3 regions of the [Clostridium] cellulosi genome follow, and region 3 is predicted to be linked to each of the others. Evidence: riboswitches for the same ligand, from Rfam matches in the RefSeq annotation. Region 3 holds a riboswitch; each other region holds the start of a gene.
What was found. Region 3 has a riboswitch for thiamine pyrophosphate ahead of thiS (sulfur carrier protein ThiS). Riboswitches for the same ligand answer to the same signal wherever they lie in the genome.

Region 1 (5,330 bases), on a different contig from region 3:
TCAATTCACTGGGAATGAATAGTTTAGACCAGAGTCTTTTGAGTGATATTCAGAAAATTACTCCTGAGTCAAGTGCTGTTTATGATAATGTTAAAGAAGAGATTTTGAAAATAGTTTCAGAGCATAATTCAGAGACGGAAATGAGTAAACTGTATTATACCGCCAGACTTATGGATATTATTTTCATGCTCTGCAAAAATTCGAATTTAAACAAGACTAAGGCGAGCGGAAAAGATAAAATCTTGGCTTTTGAAAAAATCAGAAAGTCTATTGAATTTATACATAACCATTATAATGAAAATATTCGGCTGAAGGATGCAGCAAACGCCGCAGGATACAGCGAATGTTATTTTTCCCGGTTTTTCAAGGAAGTTACCGAGGTCAGTTTTCATCAATATCTCAACGAATACCGGGTAAAAAAGGCCGAGTATTTATTGACCTCCTGTGGGTATTCAATTTCCGAAACCGCATACGCTGCGGGCTTTGGAAGCGTCGCATCCTTTGAGCGAATTTTCCGCTGCGTTAAGGGATGTTCACCAACCGAATTCCGCAAGCTTCAGAATTGAATCTGCCGTTGATTATTGTGAGAAAATCATAATAATCTTAATTGGCATCATTAAATAACTTCTTTCAACATTTTTAGGTCTAAATGCTGGCTTAAACATGCAGTTGAAGAGAAGGTGGCTATATGAAAATAGAGGGGCTTCATGAGAAAGAAATTTTTGAAGAAAAGTTTCCATTTAGACTGCTGAATCAAGATATTGACTTTAACTATCCGGCACATTGGCACACAGCGATAGAGATCATATATGTGCTAAAGCACAGTTTTACTGTTTTGGCAGATTCAGCGGCCTACTTTTTACGAGAGAGAAATATTCTTTTCCTGCCGGGTGGCTGTATTCACGAATTCAAAAATGAAATAGGCCAAGGCAGAGGGGTCTTTATCAATTTCGAACTTTCAAGCCTCAGCCCGTTTGATACGATTGACTGCGTACGCTCTAAATTGTGCGATGTAAAGCTGATTACTTCTGAGAATAACCCTCTACATTCTAAAATTGAAAAAGAGATATTAAATATGGTAAAGGAAAGCCAAAACCATACGTTTATGAGCCCGCTCTATTATGCCGCCCGTTCAATCGACATACTATTGTCTTTCTGTAAGGATTTTGACTCAAAAACAAAAGTTCGGGAGAAAGATGAAAATATCGTTTCGGGACTTGAAAAAATCAATAAGTCATTTGAGTATATTGAGAAAAATTATTGTCATGACATTCATCTCAAGGATATCGCAAAAGCGGTTGGATTCAGTGAATACTATTTCTCGCGCCTTTTTAAAACGATTACCAAGAAGAGATTCCACCAATATCTGAACGAATTTCGTATTAAAAAAGCCGAACAGCTACTTAGCCAGAATTATTCGATAAGCGAGGTTGCAAATAAGACCGGTTTCAGCAGTACAGAAACGTTTAAACGTACGTTTAAGAAAATCAAGGGCTATTCTCCAAAGGTATCTGCGCGTAATGTTTGGTGCCCGAAATAAGATTTTATGTTTACATAAATTTGGCCCATCCTTTTGGATGGGCCAAATTACTATACATTCTCGGGGCAAGATACTTACCCCATTTTATCAATTTAGGCAGAAAGAAATACTACCGATTACTGGCTTTCATTTTCAGCTATTTCTTTTGCCAATAGGCTGTGTTTGCGTCCATATAAGAAGTATATCAATAGTCCTAAGGCGAGCCAAATTACGAAACGCAGTTTTGTTATATTGTTAAGCAGAAGTGCAAGGCCAATACATAAGACTGCGGAGATTATGGGCAACACAGGAACAAAGGGGCACTTAAAGGAGCGCTTGAGGTCTGGCCTTTTCTTTCTCAGTACGATGATACCGATTGCGACAATAACAAAAGCTGCAAGCGTACCTATATTTGTAAGCTCAGACACTACATCGAGCGGGAAGAAACCGGCGATAGAAGCGGTAATAACACAGACGATAATTGTGCTCAGGATAGGTGTTTTTGTTTTACGGTTGACCCTGCCCAGAGGTTCCGGCAGCAGGCCGTCTCTTGACATGGCGAAAATAATTCTTGTTCCACCGTATGACATGACCAGCAGGACGGATGTGATACCGCATATTGCGCCGACGGAAACAAGGGATGATCCCCAATTGATGCCGATTTGCTCAAGCGCAAAGGCGACAGGTGCCGAAGAATCTTTAAACTTATAGTATGGGACAACACCAGTTAAAACTACTGAAACCCCAATGTAAAGCAGAGTGCATATTAAAAGTGAGCCAATAATGCCTTTAGGAAGGTCTTTTTGCGGTCTTTTTACTTCCTCGGCTGTAGTTGAAACCGCGTCAAATCCAAGGAAGGCGTAAAATACATAAGCGGCACCGTGCAAAACCCCACTTGTACCGTAAGGCATAAATGGATGCCAATTGGCGGCTTTGACATGGGGTGCAGCCAGCAATATAAACAGCAGGATTACACCTACTTTTATAATGACAATAATATTGTTGACCATTGCGCTTTGATTTGCTCCGGCCATAAGCAAAAGCGAAATCAGCACAATGATAATTATTGCCGGCAGGTTTACTATGCCGCCTGCCGCTGGTGGATTTACAAGAGCTGCAGGCAGGTTTATTCCGATATTTGAGAGAAGCTGCGTGATATATCCCGACCAACCTATAGCTACAGAGCCGATTGCGACGGTATACTCAAGTATCAGGTCCCAGCCGATTATCCAGGCCCATATTTCGCCAAGCGAAACATAAGCATAAGTGTATGCGCTTCCGGAAACTGGCACGGAAGAAGCAAACTCTGCGTATGTCAATGCTGCCAGTCCGCAGACGATAGCGGCTAAAATGAAAGAGATAAAAAGAGCCGGCCCGGAATAATTAGCCGCCGCCAGACCAGTAATTACAAATATGCCAGTGCCGACAATTGCCCCTATTCCGAACATTATCAGTTCAAATGGGCTCAGTACCTTTTTGAGGGATTTCTCACTTTTTGTCTCATTTAAAAGATCGGAAATTGGTTTAACAGAAAAGATTCCTTTCATTGGCTCCACCTTGATTTTTTAATTAGTATAGCAAAAATCTGTTGTATAAACAATAAATGCTAAGTAAAATGTTGAATAAATATACAGTGTGTTTATTCATAAAATTAGTGATATTGTCTGATGACACCGAAATTTTGTTGAAATATAACATATTTCTCTTGATGTATATGCGTGATAAGCCAAAACAATTGACTTCCTTGCTTTGAAATGTTATACTCAAATAAACTGCGGGGGGACTCGAAAGAGTTGAGAAGGTAGAACCTGACCCATTGAACCTGTCAGTTAACACTGGTGTAGGGAAGCAGGCATTATTAAGATGATGTCAGAGTGCTTTCCGCGGAGGAGAGCGCTTTTTTATTACCCAAATAAAATTGAATAAAGGCAAACTGCGGGGGGACTCGGAAGAGTTGAGAAGGTAGAACCTGACCCATTGAACCTGTCAGTTAACACTGGTGTAGGGAAGCAGGCATTATTAAGATGATGTCAGAGTGCTTTCCGCAGAGGAAAGCACTTTTTTATTACCCAAATAAAATTGAATAAAGGCAAACTGCGGGGGGACTCGGAAGAGTTGAGAAGGTAGAACCTGACCCATTGAACCTGTCAGTTAACACTGGCGTAGGGAAGCAGGCATTATTGAGTGATGTTAGAGTGCTTTCCGCAGAGGAAAGCACTTTTTTATTAAAGGAAAGGTGATAGAAATGAAAAAAGTTTTGACGATTGCAGGTTCTGATTGCAGCGGCGGTGCAGGCGTTCAAGCCGACCTTAAAACCTTTGCTGCACATGGCGTTTATGGCATGAGTGTAATAGTATCTGTGGTCGCGGAAAACACTTTCCGCGTCATCAGAGCTTATGACCTTTCGCCGGAGGCAATTGAAAACCAGATTGATGCTGTTTTTGAGGATATCGGTGTCGATGCCGTCAAGGTGGGCATGCTGTCTCAATCCGCTTGCATGGAAGCGGTAGCGCGCAAACTCAGGGAGTATAAGCCCCGAAATGTAGTGATTGACCCAGTTATGGCTGCGAAAAACGGCTGCCCCCTTATGCAGCCGGATTCAGTTGATACCCTCATCAGAGAGATATTGCCTTTGGCGGACCTGCTGACTCCAAATATTCCGGAAGCTGAAATGATTACTGGAATGAAGATTCAAAGCGACAGGGATATGGAACATGCCGCCGAAAAGATAGCGGCGATGGGTGCAAAGGCTGTGTTGGTAAAGGGAGGCCATGCAAAGGGCGATGCTTTGGACATTCTTTTTGACGGCAATAAGTTTACCCATTTCAGTGCGAAGCGCATTGACACTAAAAACACCCACGGCACAGGCTGCACATATTCCTCCGCTATTGCTTCTAATCTTGCCCTGGGCTTTAATCTGGAAGAGGCGGTCAAAAGAGCGAAAGAATATGTCACCACCGCTATTCGGCATGCTCTTCCAATCGGCAAAGGCTGCGGCCCCACTCATCATTTTTATGATCTATATAGAAACGGATTACAAAGGGAGGAACTGTCAAATGAAATATAAAACACAGATGGAGGCGGCCCGAAACGGTTATGTCACCAAAGAGCTTGCCCAGGTGGCAGCAGATGAAGGCATTGAAGAAAAGGAATTGATGCAGCTCGTAGCGTCCGGCAAAGTGGCAATTCCGGCAAATATCCGGCACACAGCCCTGCATCCCCATGGCATAGGCAGCGGCCTGCGGACAAAAATCAACGTGAACCTCGGTATTTCCGGCGACTGTGCCGACTATGAAAGGGAAATGGAAAAGGTAAGGCTCGCAGAGAAGTTCGGCGCAGAAGCGATTATGGACCTCAGCAACTATGGCAAAACGCAGGAATTTCGCCAAAAGCTGATTGAGACATCCCCGGCGATGATCGGCACTGTTCCCGTTTATGACGCCATCGGATATTTTGAAAAAGAATTAAAGGATATCACCGCGCAGGATTTTCTGAACATTGTGCGCATTCACGCAGAGTCGGGAGTGGACTTTATGACAATCCATGCCGGCCTTAACCGCCGGTCTGTAGAGGTATTCCTGCGGGAGGGACGACAAATGAATATCGTGTCACGCGGCGGATCTCTACTGTTCGCGTGGATGAAGCTGACAGGCAATGAAAATCCTTTTTATGAGCATTACGATGAACTTCTCGATATACTTCGGGAATACGACGTGACCATCAGTTTAGGTGACGCACTCCGCCCCGGCAGCATAGCGGATTCAACAGACGCTTCACAGATCGCCGAGCTCACCGAAATAGGGAATCTGAC
Region 2 (5,330 bases), on a different contig from region 3:
AAACAGGTGATTAAAAGGAAGAAAGGCAAGCTTGGATAATAGAAAGTATTTTATATAGTATGACAGGCAGTCATTTTAACAGGACACCCCGAATAACTTTTTATGTATGGTTTTATTGCCTCGGGGGTGTTTGAATGCCGAGAAGCACCAGAAGCAGTGTTGTCAAAGGCACAATGATTCTTATAGTCGGAAACATAATCGTAAAAATAATCGGTGCATTCTTTAAGCTGCCTCTTGCCAATATTATCGGTGCAGACGGTATGGGGCTATATAACTCGTCTTTTACAGTATATGACATCTTTCTGGTGCTTTCAACATCAGGTTATACACTTGCGATATCAAAAATGGTTTCGACCTGCTATGCCTACGGCAAGGACGGCGAGGCTTTGGAAATCTTGAGGATAACGAGAAATCTTCTTGCTGTGATTGGACTTGCATTTTCAGTAATAATGTTCGCCGGAGCGAGGATTTTCGCAGGCCTTATCGGAAACACACGTTCCTTTTACTGCATTTTGATGTTGTCGCCTGCAGTCCTGCTTGTTTCTATCATGTGCTCATACCGCGGATACTATCAGGGAACCAACGATATGATACCAACGACAGTTTCGCAGGTTATAGAGGCGGTTGTGCGGCTTGTTGTTGGTCTTGCAGCTTCTGCCTACCTCAAATACAAAGGATTCGGTATGGAGATAGTCGCTGCGGGTGCTTTGGCGGGCATAACGCTTGGCGAATTCTCATCAACATTTACGCTTGCCATGCTGCATAAGTTTAAAAGGCGGGGCAAGAGAATCAGGAGAATAAACGCCGCACGGCCAGCCCGAATATTAAAGACGCTTTTTGCGACATCAATTCCAATCGGAATCAGCGGAATTATCATTAGCATTATAAATATTATCGATAATTCTATACTTATGCACAGGCTGCAGTATATTGGCTGCAGCGAGCAAGAAGCGAATACTCTCAACGGCGCTTTTAATATGGCATATACTGTTTTCAGCCTGCCAATAACAGTTGTTATGGCGGTGACAACGAGTGTATTCCCTATATTGTCATATGCACACGCCTGCGGGAACAAGGTCCGTATTCAAAAGCTCGTAATGGCATCTCTCAGGATAATTATGATTGTTTCAACGGCAACGGCGGCGATTTTTCTATCACTTTCGAAGCCAATAGTCAGCATTATATACTTTGGTCAGCCGCGGGACGCAACAATAGCGGCTCCGTTGTTAATTTTGATGTCACCAGCGGCAATTCTCATTTCAATCGCAGTTATGACGGGAACGGTATTGCAGGCAGTTGACAAACTGCTTGTACCGTCGAGGTCGACAATTATCGGCGGATCCATTTGCCTTGTTATCAATTGGTATCTGATAGGAAATCCGAAAATCGGTATATATGGTGTGCCAATCGGCATTTGTATCTGCTATTTTATTGTTTCTGCCTTGAATATTATTGAGATAAAAAGGTGCGGCATAAAGCTGAAACTTAAAGAAATTATGATGAAACCGCTGCTGCCGTCTTTAGTTCTCGCGATATCACTTGCTGTGGTCTACTATATGACATATAGAACATTGGGCCTTATTTATGCAACGGTTTTGAGCCTTGCTGTTGGCCTCATTCTGTATCTGACAGTAATGTTCACGACAAAAACAATTGAAAAGGAAGACCTGGATATGATTCCAGGTGGGAAAAAGATTATTAAAATCCTTGAAAAGCTGCATTTCATAGATACTAAGGGCACTATTAAAACATATTAGTAAATTGAAACTGAATAGAAATTCTGCCATTTAGAATTTTGATATATTTCATAAAAAACTAAAATAAACCCGAATTTAAGCAAAAAACAAGCAGTAAATCATAGTTTCACAAAAAAGCATGGGCCGACATACGCTGTTATTGCATAAAAAGGCGTGGAGGTAGGTGTATGAATATGAATGACAGCATGAACGATGTAAAAATTATGTCAGATATAATGCGTATGCCGGATGAAGATTCAATGGATGAAGATATGCGCCGCTTCATGGCGGATGGATACATAATGGGGAAAACCTGCTTTGGAAGCGATTCCACACAGTATGCAGACAGATTAATGGAATTTGTAAACGATGAGTTTTCAGATTATCTTTATTACATTCAGCTGTCAAAAAGAGCGCCGACACAGTCGGCAAGGCGCATATTTAGGCAATTTTCAGAAGATGAGATTGGTCATGCGAGAAGATTTGCCGCGGCATATTTTTTGATTACAGGAAAAAGGTATTTCCCCACAAGGAATTCGGTCGAACCAGTTGTTGTTCCGCCCTTATACATACAGGCGCTGCGCCAGCGTTATCTCGCCGAATCGCGTGACGCGGTAAAATACCGTCTGTTTTCGCAGCATACAAGGGATCTGTGTTTAAAGAAAATCGCTGTTGATACAAGTGAAGATGAAAGAAAACACGCCCAGAAGCTAATGGAGCTGCTGCAGACGGTTTGACTTAGGCAAATGGCATTGTAGTTTGACAAGGCAGTGGTAATGGAGTATAATATAACAAAACTTAATAGGGGTGCTGACGGATGTCGGCTGAGAGGGAATATGAGTATTCCCAACCCATGAACCTGATCCGGATAATGCCGGCGTAGGGAGCTGCTTTGTAGTGAATTATTGCCGCGCCGGGTTTCCGGCACGGCAATTTTTTATAGGGAGAAATGGGAAATGAACCAAAAAACTTTAAGACTTGTTGAAACTGGTGTCCTTATCGCATTAGCTATTGCCCTTAGCAATGTCAAACTGTATCACATGCCATACGGAGGCTCGGTTACATTGTGCAGCATGCTGCCTGTAATGCTCATTTCGTATCGCCATGGGGTGAAGTGGGGCTTAGGCAGTGCTTTCGCATATTCGCTTGTACATATGTTTATTAGCATGTTTGTTTATGGAGATTTGCTTTCATGGGGTCTTACCGCACAAGCACTGATAGCCAGCATATTTCTTGATTATGTGCTTGCTTTTACAAGCCTCGGACTTGCCGGCATATTTGGAACAAAGTTATGGCAGTACATGGGCGGAATGAGTTTTGCGGTTGCGCTCCGTTATCTTTTCCACGTCATATCGGGTGTAGCTATTTTCGGCTCAGCACTCCCGGAAAACTTCTCAAACCCGCTTATATATTCTATTGTGTATAATTCGTTTTTAATTCCGGAGCTTGCGCTTTGCCTTATAATGGGAGCCCTGCTTTATGTTCCCCTCAAAAAATATATCAGTATAACTAAAAATGTATGATATATGGGAAAAAATAAAGAGCACCGGCATAATTGAAACTATGCCGGTGCTTTCTGTATGCAATATCGATTAAAGTTATCAATTGAAACTCTTTACTAATTTTTTTATACCTTCAATAGTTCGATTCGCATATTCCTCGCTGTGTGAATATGCTTTTTTGGGATATTCAATCAGCATACCTTTGGCCCCTGTAGTAGTGGCCCAGGCGCTGAAGTATCCGTGATTGGAACTTGTGAAGTTGCGCTGACTAGTGATTTTCAAACTGTCTTTAAAGTATTTCGCCAAAGAAGCGTCACCAATAAACATATTGCCCCATCCGTGACAGTCTATAACCACGTCTGGATTCAGTGACTCGACTAATTCTTTGAGTGCCTGCGTTTCTGGGGTGGCGAAGGGTTTCTTTAGGGTGTGATTGCGCTTTTGGTTGTAAACTTTAAAGCAGTAGTCAAAATCCCTGTTCATATCAACCCCTAATGAGACTTGGCATCTGCCGATACCGTTGTTTGTTTTGCCGTTTGATAGACCGTCCGGATTTAAAGAAGAGATTATATATAACTCTGTATTGCCAAGTTTGTCTCTGTTGTTTTTAAAATAGTCTGCTATCTGGTTGCCGATTTTGACGAGGACTTGTCCGTCTTTTGGGGCCAAATCTTCATAGCCGTGAATTTCAAAACCCATTAATACTTTGTGCTTTGCCACATTTGTCGGAGATATTTTAGTACATACCAAATCTGCGCCTAACCCGCTTTTGCCGTAAACAATTTGCCCATAATCCTCAATTGAAGTGTCCTGTGTGAGAATGGTCTTAGGAGTATACTCCAATGTACTTGTCTGAACCTTTTTGTTTGGCTTTTCCCCGGTTGATTCAAGCGGATATAATAGGAAGCAGACAATGATAGCGGACACAACCACTATTCCAAATGAAAAAAAGGATTTATATAAAGACATTGAATCATACCTTTGTTAAAAATTTTCCTGTAAGATTAATATAATTTTATCAGTAAAATGTTGTTCTGACAATATGAAGTATTAAAAATAATTACCGAATTATCCCGAATTTTGATTGTTAAATGTCTAAATCTGTCCATTTGCAAAACAATTACTGCGGCGGACAGCATACGCTGCATGGAGTATAGCCTGCCGCTTTTGCCTCTTTGAGTGAGATTTTTATTTTACTTCGCTTTAAGTATCTGCATCCTGAACAGTGATATTTTTTCCCGGTTTTCGTTATATAGACAATGGTTGATTTCTTATCTTCTGATTTTTTGGAACTTTTTTTGGTAGACTTGTTGCTTTGATCGGCTGAATTAGTGGTTTTCTTGTATTCTGAAGACGAAGTGTTTGATACAGTTGTATTGTCATTTGAAGTATCGGTTTGTGTATATAAGAAACCGGCGGATGATGTGTTTGAAGATTCTTCACTATATGTAGTATTATACGATATGTCCGAACTATAAGCTGAATCGTATAATGAACTGCTGCTGTTCGTTGAAATATCCGAACTACAGGACGTTAAAACAAATAAACTAAGAATCAAAGCAGACAGGATAACAGAAATTCCTTTTTTCATATTTGTACCTCCCGTCACTGACATATTACAACAGCAATATTGCGTAAAATGTCAAAAAAGGAGATACAAGCAGGTTTTAAATAAGAAAGTTTACAATTTGTTTTGCATTTATCTATTTTTATGTTATACAATTAAGTTGTTGATTTACTTCAACGTTAAAATATGAATTAGAATTTATTTATCTTAATACTGCATAAGGAGCAGAAAATTGTTTGGATATTTAAGGCCCTATAAGCCTGAGCTGAAAGTAAAAGACTATTCGATATATAAGGCCGTTTACTGTGGATTGTGCAATACACTTGGTAAACGGTATGGTTTCATTGCCCGTAATATTCTGACCTATGACGCAACGCTGATGTGCATAATTGACATGTCGAGAGGCAGCGCCTGCAAAGGTTTCAGAAGCGGAAGATGCCCGGTAAAACCGTATAAAAAATGTGATTTTGCAAACGAAAATGAGGCATTGGAATATTGGGCGGATGTCAGCGTCATACTCGCCTT
Region 3 (5,330 bases):
CAGGATAATCGCCATAGGCCCCGCTTCTGCGATTTTTTCGATTTGGTACAGGAAATTAGTCCTACAGAGGCGGCGGTTGGTAACGCAGATAATATTAGACATAGAGATACTCATTCAGAACGGGCTGCAGTCCCTCTTTACAAATATCATGATATATCTCGTCAAGGCTGCGGCTGTCATTAATTTTAAACTGCTCGTCACCTGCAGCGTCGTTCTTACCCTTTCCGCTGTATTTGCTTTCGTGGTCACCGATTCCAGTGGAAACACCTGCAGAAATTTTTGTCGCTGCTATTTTTGCGATTCCGTTGCGGAACCGGGCACTTTCACGTGATGATACGGTGATACCGACAAACGGCAAGAAAATACGGTATGCACAAATAATCTGGCAAAGCTGCTTTTCGTGGACGTCCTTAGGGTTGATTTTATCATTGTTTATAATCGGACGAAGCCTCGGGCAAGAAAGGGACATTTCAGCATGAGGATATTTTCGTTGGAGGTAATAAACGTGCAAAGCACTTGCCAATGCATCCTTGCGAAAATCTGAAAGCCCCAGCAGGGCTGAAAATGCAACCCCTCTCATTCCACCCATAAGCGCGCGCTCCTGTGCATCAAAGCGATAGCGCCACACACGCTTGGGGCCAAGAAGATGGAGCGTTTCATATTTCTCTGTATCGTAGGTCTCCTGAAAAACTGTCACATAATCTGCACCACATTCATGGAGATAACGGTATTCATCCGTATTCACAGGATAAATTTCAATACCTACCATACGAAAATACTTTCTCGCCAATTTACAAGCTTCGCCGATGTATTCTACACCACTTTTTCCCCTGTCTTCCCCGGTAAGAATTAATATTTCTTCCATTCCGCTGTCGGAAATTACCTTCATCTCGCGCTCAATCTGTTCTAAACTCAGCTTCATGCGCTTTATATGGTTATAGCAATTAAATCCACAATAAACGCAATAGTTCTCGCAGTAGTTGGAAATATAAAGCGGCGTAAAGAGATACACCGTATTTCCGAAATGTTTGCTCGTTTCCCGCCTTGCTCTTTGCGCCATCTGCTCAAGGAATGGTTCTGCCGCTGGAGATAACAAGGCTTTGAAATCTTCGATCGAACAGGTTTCTTTCTCTAAAGCCGCCCTGACATCTTCGGCAGTATATTTGTAATAATCAAAGGAATTCACTTGTGCCTTTACATTTTCGCAAACATTTGAGTTTATTTTCTCCATCCACGGCAAATATTCCATATAATTTTTCCTGAAAGCCGGGTCGGTTTCTAAACGATGCTTTTTGGCTAAGGCTTCCGGCGACAAATACTCCGAATCCACATAGAACTGATTTTCCATTATCTCACGCCCCTTAATCGTGCAAGAATCCAGTCAGCGGATCGGACGCTGATGCTCCGCGGGTGAGCACACGACCTATGCCCGCGAGGTATGCTTTTCGCCCCGCTTCAATAGCCTGACGGAAAGCAGCAGCCATCATCGGCAAATTTCCTGCAGTTGCAAGCGCGGTATTCGCCATTATAGCAGCGACACCCATTTCCATTGCTTCACAAGCCTGCGAGGGCCTGCCGATACCGGCATCAACGATAATGGGAAGGTCAATTTCATCGATAAGGATTTGGATAAATTCTTTGGTTGTCAACCCTCTGTTTGAACCTATAGGGGCAGCAAGCGGCATAATAGAAGCAGCTCCTGCATTTACAAGATCTCGAGCGACATTCAAATCTGGGTACATATACGGCATTACAATAAATCCTTCTTTTGCAAGAATTTCAGTTGCCTTGACGGTCTCATAATTATCTGGCAGCAGATACTTAGAATCGCGCATAATCTCAATCTTTATGAAATCGCCGCACCCCAGTTCTCTTGCCAGCCTTGCAATACGGACAGCCTCTTCCGCTGTTCTTGCGCCGCTTGTATTCGGAAGCAGAGTGACACCTTGAGGGATATAGTTCAGTATATTTTCTTGTTCTTTTGTATTTGCTCGGCGGACTGCAAGAGTAATAATTTCAGCTCCCGCATACTTAACAGCGGCCTCTATTAGATTCATAGAGTATTTGCCAGAGCCCAGAATGAACCGGGAATTAAATTCATGCCCGCCAATGATTAATTTATCGTCCGTCATTCGTTCACCTCTTTCTTCATGCTTCAAATTCATTTGTTAAAATGCGCAACACCATGTGCGCCTGATGGGCTGCGCAAACCAAAACTCGAGAAGCCACAGGCCCGATGCCTTTGTTCACATCGCTGACTTCATCACCGCATATGTAAAAATGCCTCATCGCTTTGCGCGTTTTTATGGTGTTGGCGCTCCCTAAGCCGGCAAGCCCAGAGCCGGCAATCAAATATTTCTCCGGCATTTTTTTCAAAACAATATTGGTAAGCATTGCTTTACTTTCCGCATTGTCAAATGCTTCGCAGATTATATCAGCTTCTTTTAGCAACTCCTTGGCATTGTCTTCTGTTATCCGGACGCAGTGCGGTTCCAATTCAACGTAAGGTGAAATCTCTTTTAGATTTTCACAGAGGGCATCCGTCTTAAACATGCCGACTTGACTCAGTTTATACTGCTGACGATTGAGATTCGCAAGATCAACCCGGTCAAAGTCTATTAAAATCAATTTGCCGATACCTGCACGGGTTAGAGCAATAGCAATATTTGAACCAAGCCCACCAAGACCGCATATCGCTACCGTAGCGGATAAGAATTTTCTTTGAGTCTCAACACCATGCCTTTTTTCCAGAGCCGCTATCATTTCTTCTTTTGTCGGCAGCACATTAACCACCTCCCACAAAGCTCACAATATTAACCGTATCGCCATCTGCAAGTACGGTTGAAGCATATTGCCCCTTTGTGACAATCTCGCCATTGCGTTCCACAGCAATGTATTTGAGGTTATAATTTGCCTCTGTCAAATACTCTGCTATGGTTTTGCCAGAAACATCAAAATCCTTTCCGTTAATTTTAACCATTTTATCCCCCCCTAAAAATAAAAACGGGAAGTTCCCGATTTGGTAACTTCCCGTAAATATTGCGTATTTTAGTCATCCCTACGTTGGCATTACCCAAATCAGGTTATCGGTCGAAGGTTACACCTTCCTCTCAGCCTGTAACACAAGCTCCCGTCTAAAATATTAAATTTTATTTAATAATATATAAATAAAAATAATTTGTCAACTCTTTCCCCTGCGCCCTTTTTACGTATATCCGCGGGACCGATAAGCAGATATCTAACAGATCGCCACGAAGAAAAAGCTGTGCATACAGCTCGCCAAAAACATCTCAGAATAAAAGTTTTCTAATTAATGCTTCCATACTCCACTGATTCGGCCTATAATATAGATTAACAGCGCAGTATGTCTTTTTATTTTCAAGGAGGACTGTCTTTTATGGCGAATTTAAAGGAATTCACACTTAGAACCGGAAAAAACGGGTTTTATAATATCACGCGCGAGATTGCCGACTTTGTTAGAGAATCACATATAGACGAGGGCATTGCAATCGTGTTCTGCCCGCACACGACAGCCGGCATTACCATAAATGAAAACGCCGACCCCGATGTCACCGCGGACATGACCTATACGCTGAACAGGTCGTTCCCGAAGCTTCCAGAGTACCAGCATATGGAGGGCAACTCGGACGCGCATATAAAATCCACGCTGACAGGCGCTCAAACCACTGTGATAATCACCGGCGGAAGATTGCTGCTTGGCACATGGCAGGCCATCTATTTCTGCGAATACGATGGCCCCCGCACCCGCCATTTCTATGTTAAGCTTATAGAAGGGTAATTTATTTGCCCGCACGTAGCAAAAGGCATTACTCATATCAAGCAAAACGGGATGCAGTGTTTAACTGCACCCCGTTTTATTTTACGCTGTTTCTATACTGTCATCCTCTTGAAGCCCCAGTTTTTCAATCGCCATTTCGCGCATCTTATATTTAAGTACCTTTCCGGCGGCATTCATCGGGAATTCCTTTACAAACTCTATGTAGCGAGGAGTCTTATGCTTTGCAATATGGGATCTAATATATTCCCTGAGTTCATCTTCAGTGAGGGTTGAGCCTTCTTTAAGAATCACGCAGGCCATGATTTCCTCGCCGTACTGCTTATCCGGCACGCCTATTACCTGGACGTCCTTGACAGCCGGGTGGGTATAAATGAATTCCTCGATTTCCTTCGGATAGATATTCTCGCCGCCGCGGATTATCATATCCTTTATGCGTCCCGTTATCTTAAAGTTGCCGTTGGAATCGCGGCGGGCAAGGTCACCAGTATGCAGCCAGCCGTCTTTGTCAATAACCGCGGCGGTCGCTTCCGGCATCTTGTAGTAGCCCTTCATAACATTGTAACCGCGGGCGACAAACTCGCCGTCTACATTGTCCGGCAGGTCTTTTCCGGTAACAGGGTCCACAATCTTGCATTCGATACCCGGAAGTTCTCGTCCGACTGTATTCACCCTTACCTCGAGCGGGTCATCTACGCGGCTTTGGGTGCAGCCGGGTGAGGCTTCGGTCTGGCCGTACACAATCGTAATTTGAGGCATGTGCATTTTTTCGACGACATCTTTCATAACCTTTATAGGGCATGGGCTTCCCGCCATGATACCTGTTCTCATGTGCGAAAAATCCGTCTTTGGGAAATCTTCATGCTCAAGCATTGCTATAAACATCGTTGGAACGCCGTTGAAGCAGGTGATCTTTTCCTTGTTTATGCAGTCGAGAGCTACACGCGGGGAAAAATATGGTATCGGGCAGAGGGTTGCGCCGTGCGTCATTGAAGCTATCATAGAGAGCACCATGCCGAAGCAGTGGAACATTGGAACCTGTATCATCATCTTGTCTGCTGTTGAAAGATCCATACAGTCGCCGATGCATTTACCGTTGTTGACGACGTTGTAATGGGTCAGCATAACGCCTTTCGGAAAACCTGTGGTACCGGAAGTGTACTGCATATTGCAGACGTCGTGCCTATTTATCGCGTTTTCCCTGCGCCAGACTTCCTCGAGCGGGACGGTGTCGGCGAGGGCCATCGCCTCGTCCCAAGACAGGCAGCCGGGCTGTTTCGATTCGGCGTTTATGATATTGCGCAGGAACGGCAGGCGTTTTGTATGCAGCGGCTTGCCGGGTTCAGAATATTTGAGTTCTGGGCAAAGCTCATTCATTATGGAAACATAGTCAGAATCCTTGTAACCGTTAATCATAACCAGCGTATGGGTATCCGACTGGCGCAGCAGGTATTCAACCTCGTGTATCTTATAGGCGGTGTTGACGGTTACAAGTACCGCGCCTATTTTCGTCGTTGCCCAGAATGTAATAAAC

Region 1: another riboswitch for thiamine pyrophosphate. It lies ahead of thiD (bifunctional hydroxymethylpyrimidine kinase/phosphomethylpyrimidine kinase); the one in region 3 lies ahead of thiS (sulfur carrier protein ThiS).
Region 2: another riboswitch for thiamine pyrophosphate. It lies ahead of V6C21_RS07760 (energy-coupled thiamine transporter ThiT); the one in region 3 lies ahead of thiS (sulfur carrier protein ThiS).

What each region holds. Positions count from the first base shown of each region.
Region 1 is NZ_JBAIZF010000004.1:34,380-39,709, reverse strand. It holds gene V6C21_RS01665 (AraC family transcriptional regulator) at 1-566, shown strand, start outside; gene V6C21_RS01660 (AraC family transcriptional regulator) at 689-1,540, shown strand; gene V6C21_RS01655 (amino acid permease) at 1,657-3,066, opposite strand; TPP riboswitch at 3,608-3,706, shown strand; gene thiD (bifunctional hydroxymethylpyrimidine kinase/phosphomethylpyrimidine kinase) at 3,765-4,586, shown strand; gene thiC (phosphomethylpyrimidine synthase ThiC) at 4,576-5,330, shown strand, end outside.
Region 2 is NZ_JBAIZF010000025.1:50,842-56,171, reverse strand. It holds gene V6C21_RS07770 (putative polysaccharide biosynthesis protein) at 135-1,757, shown strand; gene V6C21_RS07765 (ferritin-like domain-containing protein) at 1,925-2,473, shown strand; TPP riboswitch at 2,530-2,639, shown strand; gene V6C21_RS07760 (energy-coupled thiamine transporter ThiT) at 2,693-3,259, shown strand; gene V6C21_RS07755 (M14 family zinc carboxypeptidase) at 3,338-4,165, opposite strand; gene V6C21_RS07750 (hypothetical protein) at 4,359-4,829, opposite strand; gene V6C21_RS07745 (DUF5685 family protein) at 5,038-5,330, shown strand, end outside.
Region 3 is NZ_JBAIZF010000021.1:9,999-15,328, reverse strand. It holds gene V6C21_RS06465 (thiamine phosphate synthase) at 1-114, opposite strand, end outside; gene thiH (2-iminoacetate synthase ThiH) at 95-1,348, opposite strand; gene V6C21_RS06455 (thiazole synthase) at 1,362-2,132, opposite strand; gene thiF (thiamine biosynthesis protein ThiF) at 2,149-2,784, opposite strand; gene thiS (sulfur carrier protein ThiS) at 2,786-2,980, opposite strand; TPP riboswitch at 3,036-3,144, opposite strand; gene V6C21_RS06440 (secondary thiamine-phosphate synthase enzyme YjbQ) at 3,398-3,799, shown strand; gene V6C21_RS06435 (AMP-binding protein) at 3,881-5,330, opposite strand, start outside.